Regions from separate parts of the Enterobacter sp. FW301-JW81 genome, predicted to be linked through region 2. Evidence: predicted binding sites of a transcription regulator. Region 2 holds the regulator's gene; the other holds the start of a gene.
What was found. The regulator Fur, encoded in region 2, represses iron uptake genes when iron is present. The targets are predictions, from matches to a motif close to ATAATAATGAGAACNACTATCAA.
Positions count from the first base shown of each region.

Region 1 (8,546 bases), on a different contig from region 2:
AACGGTGAAAAGCTGCACCACACGCTGGGGCAACTGAGCTGGCTGGCTGAGCAATCCTGCGGCGAGCACAACGTTCTTGCGCTCACGAATAGCCTCGAAGCGGCATCAGGACAAACGACAGAGCGCGTGCTGATGCTGGCGCGGATTAAGCATGCCCTGGAGGCCGGTCAGTTCCATTTATACGCACAGCCCATCCAGAAGGCCGACGGCAGCGGTTACTACGAAATCCTGACGCGTATGGAAAGCGAGGGAGAGATGATTACCCCCGATCGCTTTATTCCGCTGATTGCCCAGTTCAACCTGAGCCACCGGTTCGATATGTACGTCATGGAAAAATTACTGGCGTGGCTGCGCGATCATCCTGCGACGCAGGCCGGTGCCCGCTTCTCCGTCAATTTGATGCCGCTAACGCTGATGCAAAAAGAGGTCGCTGGCGAGATTTGCGCGCTCTTTGAGCAGTACGGTATCGCGCCTCAGGCCGTCGTTCTTGAAATCACCGAGGAGCAGGCCTTCTCTAATTCAGGAAGCAGTATCAGCAATCTCCAGCAACTGCGGGATTACGGTTTCCGGATTGCCATTGATGATTTTGGTACGGGCTACGCGAACTATGAGCGCCTCAGACGCCTGCAGGCGGACATCATTAAAATTGACGGCTGCTTTGTGAAAGACATTTGTACCGATGACATGGATGCGATGATCGTGCAATCAATGTGTAATCTGGCGAAGACAAAATCGCTGTGCGTAGTTGCTGAATATGTAGAAACACCGGCGCAGCGCGAGATGCTGCTCCGCTTTGGTGTGGACTACCTGCAGGGGTATCTGATAGGCAAACCCAAACCGCTGGAAGAATTACGGGCATAAAAAAACCGGGAGCCAGGCTCCCGGTTTTTTTTAACGGTAAACGTTACAGAACCAGTGCCGCGATAGAAGCAGACAGGACGCTCACCAGGGTAGAACCGTAAACCAGTTTCAGGCCAAAGCGAGAAACCACGTTACCCTGTTCTTCGTTCAGACCTTTAATCGCACCGGCGATGATACCGATGGACGAGAAGTTCGCGAAGGAGACCAGGAACACGGACAGAATGCCTTCCGCGCGCGGAGAAAGCGTGCTGGCGATTTTCTGCAGATCCATCATCGCAACGAATTCGTTAGAAACCAGTTTGGTCGCCATGATACTGCCCACCTGCAGCGCTTCGTGAGCCGGAACACCCATCACCCATGCAACAGGGTAGAAGATGTAGCCCAGAATACCCTGGAAGGAGATACCCAGCACCGCAGCGAACAGGGCGTTCAGCGCAGAAATCAGCGCAATGAAGCCGATCAGCATAGCGGCAACGATAACCGCCACTTTGAAACCGGCCAGGATGTATTCACCCAGCATTTCGAAGAAGCTCTGGCCTTCATGCAGGTTGGACATCTGGATGTTTTCTTCGCTGGCGTCAACGCGGTACGGGTTGATCAGCGACAGCACGATAAAGGTGCTGAACATGTTCAGAACCAGCGCAGCAACAACATACTTCGGCTCCAGCATGGTCATATACGCGCCCACGATAGACATGGAAACGGTAGACATTGCGGTTGCTGCCATGGTGTACATGCGGTTGCGGGACATTTTGCCGAGAATATCTTTATACGCGATGAAGTTCTCAGACTGACCGAGGATCAGGGAACTTACGGCGTTGAATGATTCCAGCTTACCCATGCCGTTCACTTTGGATAACAGGAAACCAATTCCACGAATAACGAACGGCAGAACGCGGATGTGCTGCAGAATACCGATAAGCGCGGAGATAAAGACGATTGGGCACAGAACCTTCAGGAAGAAGAACGCCAGACCTTCGTCGTTCATTTTACCGAAGACAAAGTTCGTCCCTTCGTTGGCGAATCCGAGCAGTTTTTCGAACATTTCGGAGAAGCCTTTCACGAAGCCGAGGCCGACGTTGGAGTTCAGGAAGAACCACGCAAGTAAAACTTCAATGACCAGCAGCTGGACAACATAACGAATACGAATTTTTTTGCGGTCTGTGCTGACCAGCAATGCAAGTGCAGTAACGACAACAAGTGCCAGGACAAAATGAAGGACGCGGTCCATATTTGCTCCAAATATGAGGCAGGTTTAATTTTCGTGCACATTCTATGTAACAAGCGAAAAGAAAACGAGATCAAGGACACACTATAGTTACATCCTGTGACGAGTCTCAAAAATAGTGATCCACAATACATTTTTGTTATGTTAGGTAAATGAGTGAAAAGTTAAGTTTGTGTGCTAGTCTTCACAAAAGAGCGCGCGATTTCGCTTTCTGTTAAATCGCCCCCGCTTACCCGCCCGTCTATCGTTCACAGCTATCAGAGAAATCACTGTAAACTTCGCAAATGATCTTGATAATCATTCTCATTTTGATAGCATTAAACATAGCAAAGGCTATATTTCAGAGGCAGAAATGACAAACAGTCGCGTAGAGGGTAGCAGTAGCAGAGCAGCGCGCAAGTTGCGGTTCGCATTAATGGGACCTGCGTTCATCGCTGCTATTGGCTATATCGATCCAGGTAACTTTGCGACCAACATTCAGGCCGGGGCCAGCTTCGGCTATAAGCTGCTGTGGGTGGTTGTCTGGGCTAACCTGATGGCAATGCTGATTCAGATGCTCTCCGCAAAGCTGGGGATTGCCACCGGTAAAAACCTGGCGGAGCAAATTCGCGACCATTATCCGCGTCCGGCCGTCTGGCTCTACTGGGTTCAGGCGGAAATCATCGCCATGGCAACGGACCTCGCTGAATTTATCGGCGCGGCGATCGGCTTTAAGCTGATTCTGGGCGTGTCGCTGTTGCAGGGGGCGGTACTGACCGGGATTGCCACATTCCTGATCCTGATGCTGCAGCGTCGCGGTCAAAAACCGCTGGAGAAGGTCATCGGTGGTCTGCTGCTGTTTGTCGCGGCGGCCTACATCGTCGAGCTGATTTTCTCCCAACCGAATCTGGCGCAGCTCGGTAAAGGGATGGTGATCCCAAGCCTGCCAACCTCGGAAGCGGTGTTCCTGGCCGCCGGGGTGTTGGGGGCGACCATCATGCCGCATGTGATTTACCTGCACTCCTCCCTGACCCAGCATCTCCACGGTGGGACGCGTAAAGAACGTTATTCCGCAACCAAGTGGGATGTGGCTATCGCCATGACCATCGCGGGGTTTGTGAATCTGGCGATGATGGCTACCGCAGCCGCCGCTTTCCACTTTAACGGCCATACCGGCATCGCCGATCTTGACCAGGCTTATCTCACGCTGGAGCCGCTGCTGAGCCATGCAGCCGCCACGATATTTGGTTTGAGCCTGGTGGCCGCCGGTCTGTCTTCGACGGTGGTGGGCACGCTGGCAGGCCAGGTGGTGATGCAGGGATTTGTCCGGTTCCATATTCCGCTGTGGGTGCGTCGCTCCGTCACCATGCTGCCGTCATTTATCGTGATTCTGATGGGGCTCGATCCCACACGAATTCTGGTTATGAGCCAGGTATTGCTGAGCTTTGGTATCGCGCTGGCGCTGGTGCCGCTGCTGATCTTTACCAGCAACAAAACCCTGATGGGCGAGCTGGTCAACTCAACGCTGGTAAAACGGGCCGGATGGGCCATTGTGGTGGTGGTGGTGGCATTGAACCTGTGGCTGTTGATTGGAACCGCGCTGGGGCTTTAACAAAAAAAGGCGCCGCGGGGCGCCTTTTTGATTAGTGATGATGGCCGTGACCATGGCCTTTGCCGTGACCCCAGCCGCCGCGGCGGTCGTCACGATCGTTCCAGCCTTCACGGTAACCGCGCTCATACGCTTTGTCTTTATACCAGCCACGGTGTCTGCCGTTATCATGTTTCCACCAGCGATCGCCGCGCCACTCATAGTGACGATGCCAGTAGTCACGGTCGCGCCAGTAGCCACCGTCCCAGTATCTGCCGTAGTCGTCACGATCGCCAATTTGTAATTTTACTGATGGCAACAGGGTGATTTCGCCCGCAGTGGCGATCAGCGGGGCTGATGAAGCCAGTAATACCGCTGCAAGAATCAGTGACCTGAACATACTCTTTCTCCTTCACGATCGGGGCCTTTGATGGGCCTGTTAACGCAATATTACGAGTTGGTAAAGGCTCGTTTCATCGCCTCAACTCCGAATTCCTGAGTGAGAGCACTTTTTGCTAAAAGTGATTTTATTTTGAGCCGCTCAGGATGGCTTCAATACGGGCCAGCTCTTCGGCGGAGAAATGGCGGTTTTCCAGCATACCCGCGGCATCGTCAATCTGGGCGACTTTGCTCGCGCCAATCAGTACAGACGTCACCGATTCGTGGCGTAATATCCAGGCCAGCGCCATCTGCGACAGCTTCTGGCCTCTGCCTTCCGCCAGCGCGTTAAGTTGTCTTACCTTCTCCAGCTTCTCTTCGGTAATCTGCTCCGGATTGAGGAACTTACTGCCGCTTGCCGCGCGGGAGTCTGCGGGAATGCCGTCCAGATAGCGGTTGGTCAGTTGTCCCCCGGCCAGCGGCGAGAAGGGAATACAGCCAACCCCTTTTTCCTGCAATACGTCCAGCAATCCCGCTTCCGGTGCACGCTCAAACATGGAGTATTTCGGCTGGTGGATCAGGCAGGGGGTTCCGAGGTCATTAAGGATATCAATCGCCTGGCGGGCCAGATCGGCCGGGTAGTTGGATAACCCGACATACAGGGCTTTTCCCTGACGCACCGCGTGGTCAAGCGCTTTCATGGTTTCCAGCAGCGGCGTTTGTGGGTCGGGACGGTGGTGATAAAAGATATCTACATACTCCAGCCCCATGCGCTTCAGGCTTTGATCCAGGCTTGCCAGCAGGTATTTGCGTGACCCCCAGTCGCCATACGGGCCATCCCACATGGTATACCCCGCTTTGGTTGAAACGATCAGCTCGTCGCGCCAGGGCAGAAAATCCTCCTGCAAAATCCGTCCGAAATTACGTTCGGCGGATCCCGGTGGCGGGCCATAGTTGTTGGCAAGGTCGAAATGCGTAATACCCAGATCGAACGCGCGCTGTAAAAGTTGACGGCTGTTTTCGATAAGCGTGGTATCGCCAAAATTATGCCACAGCCCAAGCGAGATGGCGGGCAATCTGAGTCCGCTTTGCCCGCAGCGGCGATACTCCATTGTCTGATAACGACTTTTGTTCGGCTGATAACCCATTCTTATGACCTCTGGCGCTGAAGAGAAAAATCAGTGTATGCGTTTACATTAACGTGAAAAAAAGCAGCATAGCGCAGCATTTTTTGTAAAGCATTCTTTCCATACCCTTCTTAGCGCCAATTCTGGACAGCCATCACGCTTCTTTAATACTCAAGGTGAGGTCAACATTAGAAGGATACCTGTTCATGCGTACCCCATACTGCGTCGCCGATTACCTGCTGGACCGTCTTACAGATTGTGGAGCCGATCATCTGTTTGGCGTGCCGGGCGACTATAACCTGCAGTTTCTCGACCACGTGATAGACAGCCCAGATATCTGTTGGGTGGGCTGTGCCAACGAGTTAAATGCCTCTTATGCCGCTGACGGATATGCCCGATGTAAGGGCTTCGCCGCGCTGCTGACGACATTTGGCGTAGGAGAGTTAAGCGCCATGAACGGCATTGCGGGCAGCTATGCCGAGCACGTGCCGGTACTGCATATTGTGGGGGCGCCAGGCATGGCGTCACAGCAGCGAGGGGAACTGCTGCACCATACGTTGGGCGACGGTGAGTTTCGTCACTTTTACCATATGAGCGAACCGATCACTGCCGCACAGGCGATCCTGACCGAACAAAACGCCTGCTATGAGATTGATCGGGTGTTAACTACCATGCTCCGGGAACGTCGCCCCGGCTATCTGATGATGCCTGCCGATGTGGCAAAAAAAGCCGCCACGCCTCCTGTAAACGCTCTCACTCTCAGGCATGCGCATGCCGATAGCGCTTGCCTGAAGGCGTTCCGGGATGCCGCCGAGAGCAAGCTGGCCATGAGCAAGCGTACTGCGCTGCTGGCCGATTTCCTTGTCCTGCGCCATGGACTGAAACATGCACTACAGAAATGGGTCAAAGAAGTGCCGATGGCGCACGCCACCATGCTGATGGGCAAAGGCATATTTGACGAGCGTCACGCGGGTTTTTACGGGACGTACAGCGGTTCGGCAAGCGCCGGCGCGGTAAAAGAGGCGATTGAAGGGGCGGATACGGTGCTGTGCATCGGCACGCGATTTACCGATACCCTGACCGCTGGCTTCACTCACCAGTTGACCCCGTCGCAAACGATAGAAGTTCAGCCTCATGCCGCCCGCGTCGGGGATATCTGGTTTACCGGTATTCCTATGCTTCAGGCGATTGAGACGCTGGTGGAACTGTGCAAGCAGCACGTGCACGGTACGCCTGCGCCGTCGTCTCAAAGTGCAATGGCCTACCCGCAGCCGGACGGCTCGCTGACGCAGGAGAATTTCTGGAGAACGCTGCAAACGTTTATTCGCCCGGGAGACATTATTCTTGCGGATCAGGGCACTTCGGCCTTCGGCGCGATCGATCTTCGACTTCCGGCAGACGTGAACTTTATCGTCCAGCCGCTGTGGGGGTCGATTGGCTACACGCTGGCAGCGGCATTCGGCGCGCAAACGGCCTGCCCGAACCGGCGCGTGATTGTGCTGACGGGGGACGGCGCGGCGCAGCTCACCATCCAGGAGCTCGGCTCGATGCTGCGGGATAAACAGCGCCCCATCATTCTGGTTCTTAACAACGAAGGGTATACGGTGGAAAGGGCAATCCACGGACCAGAGCAGCGATATAACGACATTGCGCTGTGGAACTGGACGCAAATTCCGCAGGCGCTTAGCCTCGATCCTCAGGCCCAGTGCTGGCGGGTCAGCGAGGCGGAGCAGCTGGCGGACGTCCTTGAAAAAGTAGCGCACCACGAGCGGCTCTCGCTGATTGAGGTGATGCTGCCGAAAGCAGACATACCGCCGCTGCTGGGTGCGCTTACTAAAGCGCTGGAAGCGCGCAACAGCGCCTGATCACCTGTCGTTTCGCCAGGCCATCATCATCGGTTTGCCCGCCAGCAGGAGCCAGGCGGGCAACATCACGATGCAAAGTAGCGGGATGAGGGTGGTATCCGGTACCACTACGGCGGCCATAAACAGGCTCAGCCAGGCATCGCGCGTGACCACCAGCACCAGCCCCAGAATTGAGCAGGAAACGGTAATCGCTGCCGGAACGGCATCGACGTGTTCGTGCAGCATCAGCCCCAGCGCTACGCCGACAAAGACCGCCGGGAAGATGCGTCCGCCGCGGAAACCGCAGGCCGCAGCCACCACCAGCGCGGCCAGTTTTATCACGGCAAACAGCAGATAATCCGATACGCTAAACACCTGGCTAAAAGCCAGCTGCTGCATCTCGTCCAGACCTTTAAACAGCGTCACCTTCCCGCCGATTGCCCCTAAAACCCCGAGAATCAAACCGCCGATACCCAGAATCAATACCGGGTGCTTGAGTTTATGCATTAGCCGGTGCAGGCGTGGAAGGCACCATACCGCCACCATGCCCAGCGCGATGGCAATCGCGACAACGACGGCGCCGCTGAAAATATCGGCTATCTGCATCTGGCCGTAGTGGGGCAGGGAGAGGGAAAAATGGGGATGGAAAAACAGGCTGGTCGTCAGCGCCCCGGCGGCTGCGGCCATCAGCGGAGCAAACAGTTTATCCCAGAGCGGAACATCGTTATTGCTGCTGAGCGTCTGGGAAAAGATCAGTGCCGCGGCAACGGGCGTGCCGAAAAGCGCCCCAATGGTGCCTGCTGAGGCGAGGATGGTCCAGTCCAGCGCGCCAACGCGGGGCAAAATGCGTGAACCGAGGAAAACTGCCAGGCCAATATTCACCGCCATAATCGGATGCTCAGGCCCCAGGCTAACGCCGCCTGCCAGGCCGATAATCAACGCAACAATCAGCCCCGGCAGCGCGGAAGGAGGTACCGGGGCACCAATCAGCGGTTCCTGCGCCGGATCGGGGCCGGCATGCCCGGGACTAAAACGGATGACCAGGCCCACCGCAATGCCGGTCAACGTCAGCATCAGGATGATCCAGGCAGAGGAATCAGCGGTAACGCCCAGTTTTACCGGAAGCGCTGTCCATAACATCGTTTGCAGCACCGACGCGACTTTCATCACGACAATGAGCACCAGGCTTGAGGCCACGCCAATGATTAACGCCGGAATGGCCAGCAACAGCATGGTTCTGGCTCGCGGGTGGAGCATGATGATTTCCTTGTACAAAACGCAATGACGTTACTTTGCACAATCAGCTTTATGGCAATAGTGCAAAAGGTGCTGAAACGGTAAAGTTATTCTGTGACGAAGATCGATAATCCATGGGCATTCACCTTCCGGTCGTTGTTGTTATCACGCCTTGAACTTACAGTGTCCCAAAAGATTTATTCTGACTTTAGCGGAGCAGTAGAAGAATGACAAAGTATGCTTTGGTAGGCGATGTGGGCGGCACGAACGCGCGCCTCGCATTATGCGATGTAAGTAGCGGTGAA
Region 1 is NZ_JBYTBA010000002.1:207,033-215,578, forward strand. It holds gene AC3WOK_RS07950 (EAL domain-containing protein) at 1-861, shown strand, start outside; gene AC3WOK_RS07955 (NupC/NupG family nucleoside CNT transporter) at 905-2,092, opposite strand; gene AC3WOK_RS07960 (Nramp family divalent metal transporter) at 2,442-3,680, shown strand; gene AC3WOK_RS07965 (DUF2502 domain-containing protein) at 3,712-4,056, opposite strand; gene mgrA (L-glyceraldehyde 3-phosphate reductase) at 4,184-5,182, opposite strand; gene ipdC (indolepyruvate decarboxylase) at 5,368-7,026, shown strand; gene AC3WOK_RS07980 (ion channel protein) at 7,027-8,262, opposite strand; gene glk (glucokinase) at 8,469-8,546, shown strand, end outside.
Region 1: the regulator Fur is predicted to act here: its motif matches at 2,380-2,402, upstream of AC3WOK_RS07960 (Nramp family divalent metal transporter).

Region 2 (8,546 bases):
ACCATTTAAAGCCAACCGGCACTTCCACCAGCTTGCGACCCAGCGCGTCGACCACGCGGTCGATCATCGCGGAGGAAACCAGCGTTTTACCGACAGCCACCTCTTTGCCCCACTGCGGACGGTGCTGGAACAGGTAGTTAATCGCGACGGCCAGATAGTGGTTCGGGTTCATCAGCCCGGCAGGAGTGACGATACCGTGACGGTCATAATCCGGGTCGTTAGCAAACGCCAGGTCGAATTTATCGCGCAGCGCCAGCAGGCCCGCCATGGCGCACTCGGAGGAGCAGTCCATACGGATCGCGCCGTCTTTATCGAGGTGCATAAAGCGGAAGGTCTGATCGACGTGATCGTTCACGATGGTCAGATTCAGCTTGTAATGCTCGGCGATACGTTTCCAGTATTCAATACCGGAGCCGCCCAGCGGATCCACACCCAGCTTCAGGCCGGCTTTCTGAATCGCCGCCATATCGACGATATCCGCCAGCCCTTCCACGAAAGGCTGAACCAGATCCTGCTCTTTCACGTGGCCGGACGCCATGGCGGCATCCAGGGAGATGCGCTTCACGCCTTTCAGATCGTCAGCCAGCAGGGCATTTGCACGGTCTTCCACCACTTTGGTGACGTTGGTGTCTGCCGGGCCACCGTTAGGTGGGTTGTATTTGATGCCGCCGTCTTCCGGTGGGTTATGGGACGGCGTGATAACGATCCCGTCAGCCAGCGCGCCACCTTTTTTATTGTGCACAAGAATAGCGTTCGACACCGCAGGCGTTGGGGTGAAACCGTTGTTCTCCTGAACAATCACATCAACGCCGTTTGCGGCCAGCACTTCCACAACAGAGATGAACGCCGGTTCAGACAGCGCATGGGTGTCTTTGCCCACGTAGCATGGACCGGTAACGCCGTTTTTAGCGCGCTCTTCCGCAATGGCCTGAGCAATGGCCAGAATGTGCGGTTCGTTAAAGCTGTGGCGCGCCGCGCTGCCGCGGTGACCAGATGTACCAAACTTCACTGCGTGTTCTGCGTTGCCCACGACCGGTTTCAGCACGTAATACTGCGCGGTCAGCTGAGCGACGTTAATCAAATCGCTTTGTTGTGCAGGTTGGCCTGCACGGCTGTGATTTGCCATTACCGGGTCCTTCTGATGCAAGGGTTAAATTGTACCGCAAACCTTTTCAATCAATTCCGCCGGGAACTGCATGGACTGCATGATATGTTCAACCATGCTGCACTTGCGGCCCGTATTGGTATTGGTGATCACCCAGTACGGGGTGCCTGGGACATGTTTAGGTTTGGTTTGGTTGCCATTTTGCAGCAGCGTCTGCTCGTCACCCGCGAAATAGACGCGAGTACGACCGTGCAGCGACTCGGTCGCTTCAGCAAACGCCTTGTTATCCAGTGAATAAAGTGTAGACAGCACCAGCATAAAGCGGTTAACCGCCTTTTTCTGCTCCGCATATTCATCGGACAGCAGCAGCTCGCGCATCGCGCGCACTTTATCTTTTGCCGGTGTCACGGCAGGTTTTGCCTGTGCAACAACGCTCGGCTGAGACACGACATCTTTGGTGACTGGGGTAGCAGGCTGTGAAGCGGCGGAAATTTTAAGCATGCGCCGTAAAATGTCGGACGCGCTCTCCCCGATATGCCGCGTCTGGCTGGCAATATACTGATAGAGTTCGTCATCAACTTCGATTGTTTTCATCTTAATCCAGTGCGATTTCTTATCTGAATACAAGTCATTGGGATTATAGGGTCAAATCCCAACAGCGGATAGCGTCAAACCTGGTTGGCAGCAAAAGTCAGATTAAACTGGAACCTTGCAGCCGGGCGGCAGAATGGTCAACATGATACCCTAACCTGACATACGTAAAAAAAGAACTTTGCCATGAAATTGAATACCCGAGCGCAAACTGCACAATCGCCGAACAATAATTCTCCCATCGTACTGGTTCACGGGCTTTTTGGCAGCCTGGATAACCTGGGCGTGCTGGCGCGCGATCTGGTTACCGATCACGATATTTTACAGGTCGATATGCGCAATCACGGTCTTTCCGGGCGTTCAGACGAGATGACCTATGCCGCGATGGCACAGGATCTGCTGGATACGCTGGACGCCAACGGCCTGCAGAAGGTGACGCTCATCGGGCATTCAATGGGCGGCAAAGCGGTGATGGCCCTGACGGCGCTTGCGCCGGAGCGTATTAACGGCCTGGTGGTAATTGATGTTGCGCCCGTGGATTATGACGTCCGCCGACACGACGAGATTTTTGCCGCCATCAATGCGGTTACTGAAGCGGGTGTCGCGACCCGCCAGCAGGCGGCTGCGGTCATGCGTGACCATCTTGATGAAGAAGGCGTTGTGCAATTCCTGCTGAAGTCATTTGTTGACGGACAATGGCGTTTTAACGTGCCGGTGCTCTGGGAGCAGTACAACAATATCGTTGGCTGGGAAACGGTACCTGCCTGGCCACACCCTACCCTCTTCATTCGTGGCGGTAACTCTCCTTATATTACCGACGCGTACCGCGACACCTTGCTGGCACAATTCCCGCAGGCGCGCGCCCACGTGATTGCCGGGGCCGGACACTGGGTTCACGCAGAAAAACCTGACGCCGTGCTGCGCGCCATTCGCCGCTATCTCGCTGATACTGCGAATTGATTAAAAAGAGAGCGACTGGAAGGCTGCGGGCTTCCAGTCGTTGGCGTGCCGTTTTTGGTGATGTATGATGGCGCGCTTATCGCCCGGGCATTAGCAGGGCGGCGTGTTTCCCCCGAAGTCTCAGAATCATGGCCAAAGAACAAACGGACCGTACGACACTAGATCTGTTCGCGAATGAACGTCGACCGGGACGACCCAAGACGAATCCGCTTTCGCGCGATGAACAGCTGCGTATCAATAAACGCAACCAGCTTAAACGCGATAAAAATCGTGGGCTTAAGCGTGTCGAACTGAAGCTTAACGCCGACGCCGTCGATGCGCTTAACGAGCTGGCTGACGCGCGAAATATCAGCCGCAGCGAGCTCATTGAAGAGATGTTGATCGCCCAGCTTGAGACGTTACGCAGCCAGGCATAAGTCTGAAAATCCCCTTTATCGCCCTTTTCATGTAGCACGGAGTGCAGTCCTGCGCGATAGCTGTTTCCGCAGGGTTGCCAGTTCTGCTATTATTGCCCTTATCCGTGGCCGAATTGCGCCACCATACTATTAAGTTTCAAGAGGTTATTTTACTCATGGCAATCATCGGCATTTTCTTTGGCAGTGATACCGGCAATACCGAAAATATCGCAAAAAACATTCAAAAACAGCTCGGTAAAGACGTTGCTGATGTGCATGACATCGCCAAGAGCAGCAAAGAAGATCTCGAAGGCTATGACATTCTTCTGCTGGGTATTCCAACGTGGTACTACGGTGAAGCCCAGTGCGACTGGGATGATTTCTTCCCGACGCTGGAAGAAGTCGACTTCAACGGTAAGCTGGTCGCCCTGTTTGGCTGCGGCGATCAGGAAGACTACGCCGAGTACTTCTGTGACGCGCTGGGGACTATCCGCGACATCATTGAGCCGAATGGCGCAGTGATCGTTGGCCACTGGCCAACTGCCGGTTACCACTTCGAAGCGTCTAAAGGCCTGGCCGATGACGATCATTTCGTGGGTCTGGCCATTGACGAAGACCGCCAGCCAGAGCTGACGGCAGAGCGCGTTGAGAAATGGGTTAAGCAGATCCGTGAGGAACTGCACCTGGACGATATTCTTAACGCCTGATTTTTATCGCGGCGCAGCGGCGGCTGCGCCCGTGCTCCAGGTCAAACCGATTAAATTAATCGCTACAATCTTTTAACTTTTTCGCCCAGACCTGTACAATGTCTCCCTGATAAACGTGGTTTTCCATTGAGCAAGTTTGTTGGTGATACCACGTTTTTATAAGCATATTTTGCCTGAGACTTGCAGTTTTCATTTAGCCATGGCAGTTCTATAATGAGACGCATTATCCCGGGTGCATTTTCTGTCACTTCCTACAGAAGTGAATCGTTTAGCAACAGGACAGATTCCGCATGACTGACAACAATACCGCATTAAAGAAGGCTGGCCTGAAAGTTACGCTTCCTCGGTTAAAAATCCTCGAAGTGCTTCAGGGTCCAGACAATCACCATGTCAGTGCGGAAGACCTCTATAAACGTCTTATCGACATGGGTGAAGAGATTGGGCTGGCTACCGTCTATCGCGTGCTGAACCAGTTTGATGACGCGGGCATTGTTACCCGTCATAATTTCGAAGGTGGTAAATCTGTTTTCGAACTGACCCAGCAGCAGCACCACGATCACCTGATCTGCCTCGATTGCGGCAAGGTCATTGAATTTAGCGATGATTCCATTGAATCACGCCAGCGTGAAATCGCCGCGCGTCATGGCATCCGCCTGACCAACCACAGCCTGTACCTTTACGGTCACTGCGCTGAAGGCGACTGCCGCGAAGATGACCACGCGCACGACGCAAAATAATCAGTCTTCATACTCTGAGCCAGCCGCAAGGTTGGCTTTTTTTTCGCCTGTTTTCAGGTATAAAAAAGCCCGGTAAGCATAGCGCCACCGGGCATGGTAACAGCAGGTTAGTTACTGTTATTGCTGCGGATCTCTTTCCAGATCTGGTCGCAACGCTTCGCCACTTCCTGATCGTTACCGGTTTTACGCGCCTGGATACAGGCCTGGTAATCCATCACGCGAACATTTTCCTGCGTTGCGAACTGCTCATGCGCCTTCTCTTTTTTCAGCACATTCAACACGCTCTGGCAGGCCTGAATTTTCTCCGGCGAGCCTTCAGCGGTATTGATGCACGCGCTATAGGCCTCCTTCAGCCGGGAATCTTCTTTAGGCGCCTGGCTCTGAGAACACGCCACCAGCCCCGACGCCAGCAGCGCGACAATTACGATTTTTTTCATCATGTGCAGTCTCCGGTCCGGCGGGCGCTAACCCGCCGGACGATTCATCAGAAGATGGTGAACGGTGCGATAACCATGAATTTCACGTCACGTTCATCCTGGAAGATGTTGCCGTAACCGCCCGCATAGCTCGGGATATCGGAGTGGTTGTCATACTGGGTGAAGTGCAGTTTGAACATCGTGCCTTTCGCGCGGCCATCCTGCAGGGTATAGATAGCATCCAGGCTGTAGGAGGACTCTTTCAGGCGATAGTTTGGATCGTAATAGGCGTCCGGTGTTGCCATATCGGCAGGTTTTGCATCCCAGGCGTAAGCGTAAGAGGCACCCACGGCCCAGCCAGGCAGATTCCAGTTTTTGAGGTCATACATTGCGCCGAAGAAGACCGCTTTCTCGCCGTCGGCGTTGAAGTCGGAACGGTTATCCCACCAGATATCAAGACGGCCGTTGGACGATGCATAGGTCGGGGTCATACGCTGCAGGAAGTACCCCTGCTGCCCTTCCGCCTTCACCCACGTGCCTTCCAGGCGCAAATCAACCTGACCGACCTTGTAGCCAAAGGTCAACGCCTGCAACCACGCGGTACCGTCATAAATATCATTGACGCCACCGTTGCTGACCTTGTCGCGCGTGCCGTAGAACTGGTAGCTGGTGCTCAGCGGGCTACCCGCAACATCAAACTTATAGCTGGCCTTGGCAAAATACTGATCGACATAACCTTGCGCCTGGCCAAATGCGGCTTCGAGAACCAGATCGTTTTTGAAGTCGTATTTCGCACCCAGCGAGTGCAGATAATCTACTTTGGTTTTCTTATCGTTCTGGTAGAACTTGTCCATTTCGATGTGCCATGGTGCTTTATACTCGTTGGTCCACATATAAGAGAAGCTCAACGCACCCGCATCACCGTAGTCAAAGTTCGCCCCGGCTTCTGCCCCCTGATAGGTACCCGGCATAAAGCTCCAGTGCGGTGCTAACAGCGTCTGGCCGGTTGGCTGAATATAGCCACCGCGCGCCCATACCGGGCCGTATTTAAATTTCGCTGCGGCCTTATAAAGGCTGATTCCGCTCTTATCCCCGGACCAGTCTTCTTTATAAGCTTTGTTGCTGGAGGAGAAGGCAATTTCGTTCGGGTGGCCGCTGTCGCCGTTTTCCGCCATTTCGATTGCGGTGAACGCAGCAATATCCAGACCGAACATATCCGCGGCATAACCCGACTGGAAGTCCAGGTTGGCGTTCCAGGTGGAGTGAGAAAGGTTAGTTTTGTATTTGTCTTCAGTGACGTCTTTACGGTCACGTTCACGCTGCCAGTAATAAATACCGCCCGTGAGGGTAGAATCTTCGATGAAACCCGCGGCTTTCGCCTCTGGTGTAACGACCAGGCCCGACATTGCTGTCACACCGGCAATAGCCAGCGCCAGCGCACTACGTTTGCCACTGAACGTACGCATAGATTATTCCTCTTTGACGAATTAAAACGCCTGAAACGGCGAAAATAAAAAAGACCAAATGGTCAGGGGTAGTTATAAATACCCTCGAATTAACTACCGTCTTTAGGTTATTTTTCGCGACGCGAATTATCAATGCTTTTCAGCGGACAAAAGTCAGGATTATGACGAAGTGCACATAATTGGTAGTGCTTTGTAACATTTACCGGAGGGCGAGATTTGGCGGGGCAAGCCATTAAATTTCAGAGGGTAAGATCGTTAATTGCTGTTACTTTTTACAAATTGCGTATTGATGATAAAAAACAAACTTTTTTCAGAAAAATAAGTAGCACCACATTGACCTGATATTTTCCACGATATTATTACCCCCCTGCTTTAACGATATGATCGTTAAATAAAAAAACGCCGCAATAAGCGGCGTTTGTCTCTCATTGACCAATGCAGCGTTATTATTCGCCGATTTTGGTCCAGGTATCACGCAGACCCACGGTACGGTTAAATACCGGTTTTTCCACCGTGCTGTAACGGCTGTCCAGGCAGAAGTAACCTTCACGCTCGAACTGGAACGCTTTACCCGCTTCAGCGGCTTTCAGGGAAGGCTCCGCATAACCCTGCTTGATCACCAGAGATTCCGGGTTGATGGTCGCCAGGAAGTCTTCAGCAGCACCCGGGTTAGGCACGCTGAACAGACGATCGTACAGACGAATTTCCACCGGCAGCGCGTGGGATGCGCTCACCCAGTGAATAACGCCTTTCACCTTGCGGCCGTCCGCCGGATCTTTACTCAGCGTTTCAGCGTCATATGAACAGAAGATGGTGGTGATGTTACCTTCCGCGTCTTTCTCTACGCGCTCTGCCTTGATGACGTAGGCATTACGCAGACGCACCTCTTTACCCAACACCAGACGCTTGTACTGCTTGTTGGCTTCTTCGCGGAAGTCAGCACGGTCGATCCAGATTTCACCGCTGAACGGCACGTCGCGGCTGCCCATTTCCGGTTTATTCGGATGGTTAGGCATGGAGACCAGCTCGCTTTCACCCTGCGGATAGTTCTCGATAACCAGCTTCACCGGGTCGATAACCGCCATCGCGCGCGGTGCGTTTTCGTTGAGGTCTTCGCGAATGCAGGATTCCAGAGAAGCTATTTCAATGGTGTTGTCCTGCTTGGTCACGCCGATACGTTTGCAGAACTCACGAATAGACGCGGCAGTATAACCACGACGACGCAGACCAGAGATGGTCGGCATACGTGGGTCATCCCAGCCCTCAACGTGCTTGTCGGTGACCAGCAGGTTCAGCTTACGCTTGGACATCACGGTGTATTCCAGATTCAGACGAGAGAACTCGTACTGACGCGGATGCACGGGAATGGTGATGTTATCCAGTACCCAGTCGTACAGACGACGGTTGTCCTGGAACTCCAGCGTACACAGGGAGTGCGTAATGCCTTCCAGCGCATCGCTGATGCAATGGGTGAAGTCGTACATCGGGTAGATGCACCACTTGTTACCGGTCTGGTGGTGTTCAGCAAATTTAATACGGTACAGCACCGGATCGCGCATCACGATGAACGGAGACGCCATATCGATTTTGGCGCGCAGGCAGGCTTTGCCCTCTTCGAAGCCACCGGCACGCATTTTTTCAAACAGCGCCAGGTTCTCTTCAACGCTGCGATCGCGGAACGGGCTGTTTTTTCCCGGAGCGGTCAGCGTTCCGCGGTATTCACGGATCTCGTCAGCAGACAGCTCGTCGACATACGCCAGACCTTTGTTGATAAGCTCTACCGCATAGGCGTACAGCTGATCAAAATAGTCAGAGGAGTAGCAGATATCGCCAGACCAGTTGAAGCCCAGCCATTGCACGTCGTTCTTAATGGACTCAACGTATTCGATGTCTTCTTTTACTGGGTTGGTGTCATCGAAACGCAGGTTGCACTGTCCCTGATAGTCCTGGGCAATGCCAAAGTTCAGGCAGATAGATTTTGCATGCCCGATATGCAGGTAGCCGTTCGGCTCCGGCGGGAAGCGGGTATGAATTGTGGTGTGCTTACCACTGGCCAGATCTTCATCGATGATCTGACGAATAAAGTTACTCGGGCGGGCTTCTGCCTCACTCATCGTGGATTCCTCAAAGCGTAAACAACGTATAACGGCATATGATCTTATAAGCCGG
Region 2 is NZ_JBYTBA010000005.1:413,762-422,307, reverse strand. It holds gene pgm (phosphoglucomutase (alpha-D-glucose-1,6-bisphosphate-dependent)) at 1-1,126, opposite strand, end outside; gene seqA (replication initiation negative regulator SeqA) at 1,151-1,699, opposite strand; gene ybfF (esterase) at 1,883-2,656, shown strand; gene ybfE (LexA regulated protein) at 2,785-3,072, shown strand; gene fldA (flavodoxin FldA) at 3,228-3,758, shown strand; gene fur (ferric iron uptake transcriptional regulator) at 4,049-4,495, shown strand; gene chiQ (ChiQ/YbfN family lipoprotein) at 4,603-4,932, opposite strand; gene chiP (chitoporin ChiP) at 4,980-6,377, opposite strand; gene glnS (glutamine--tRNA ligase) at 6,824-8,491, opposite strand.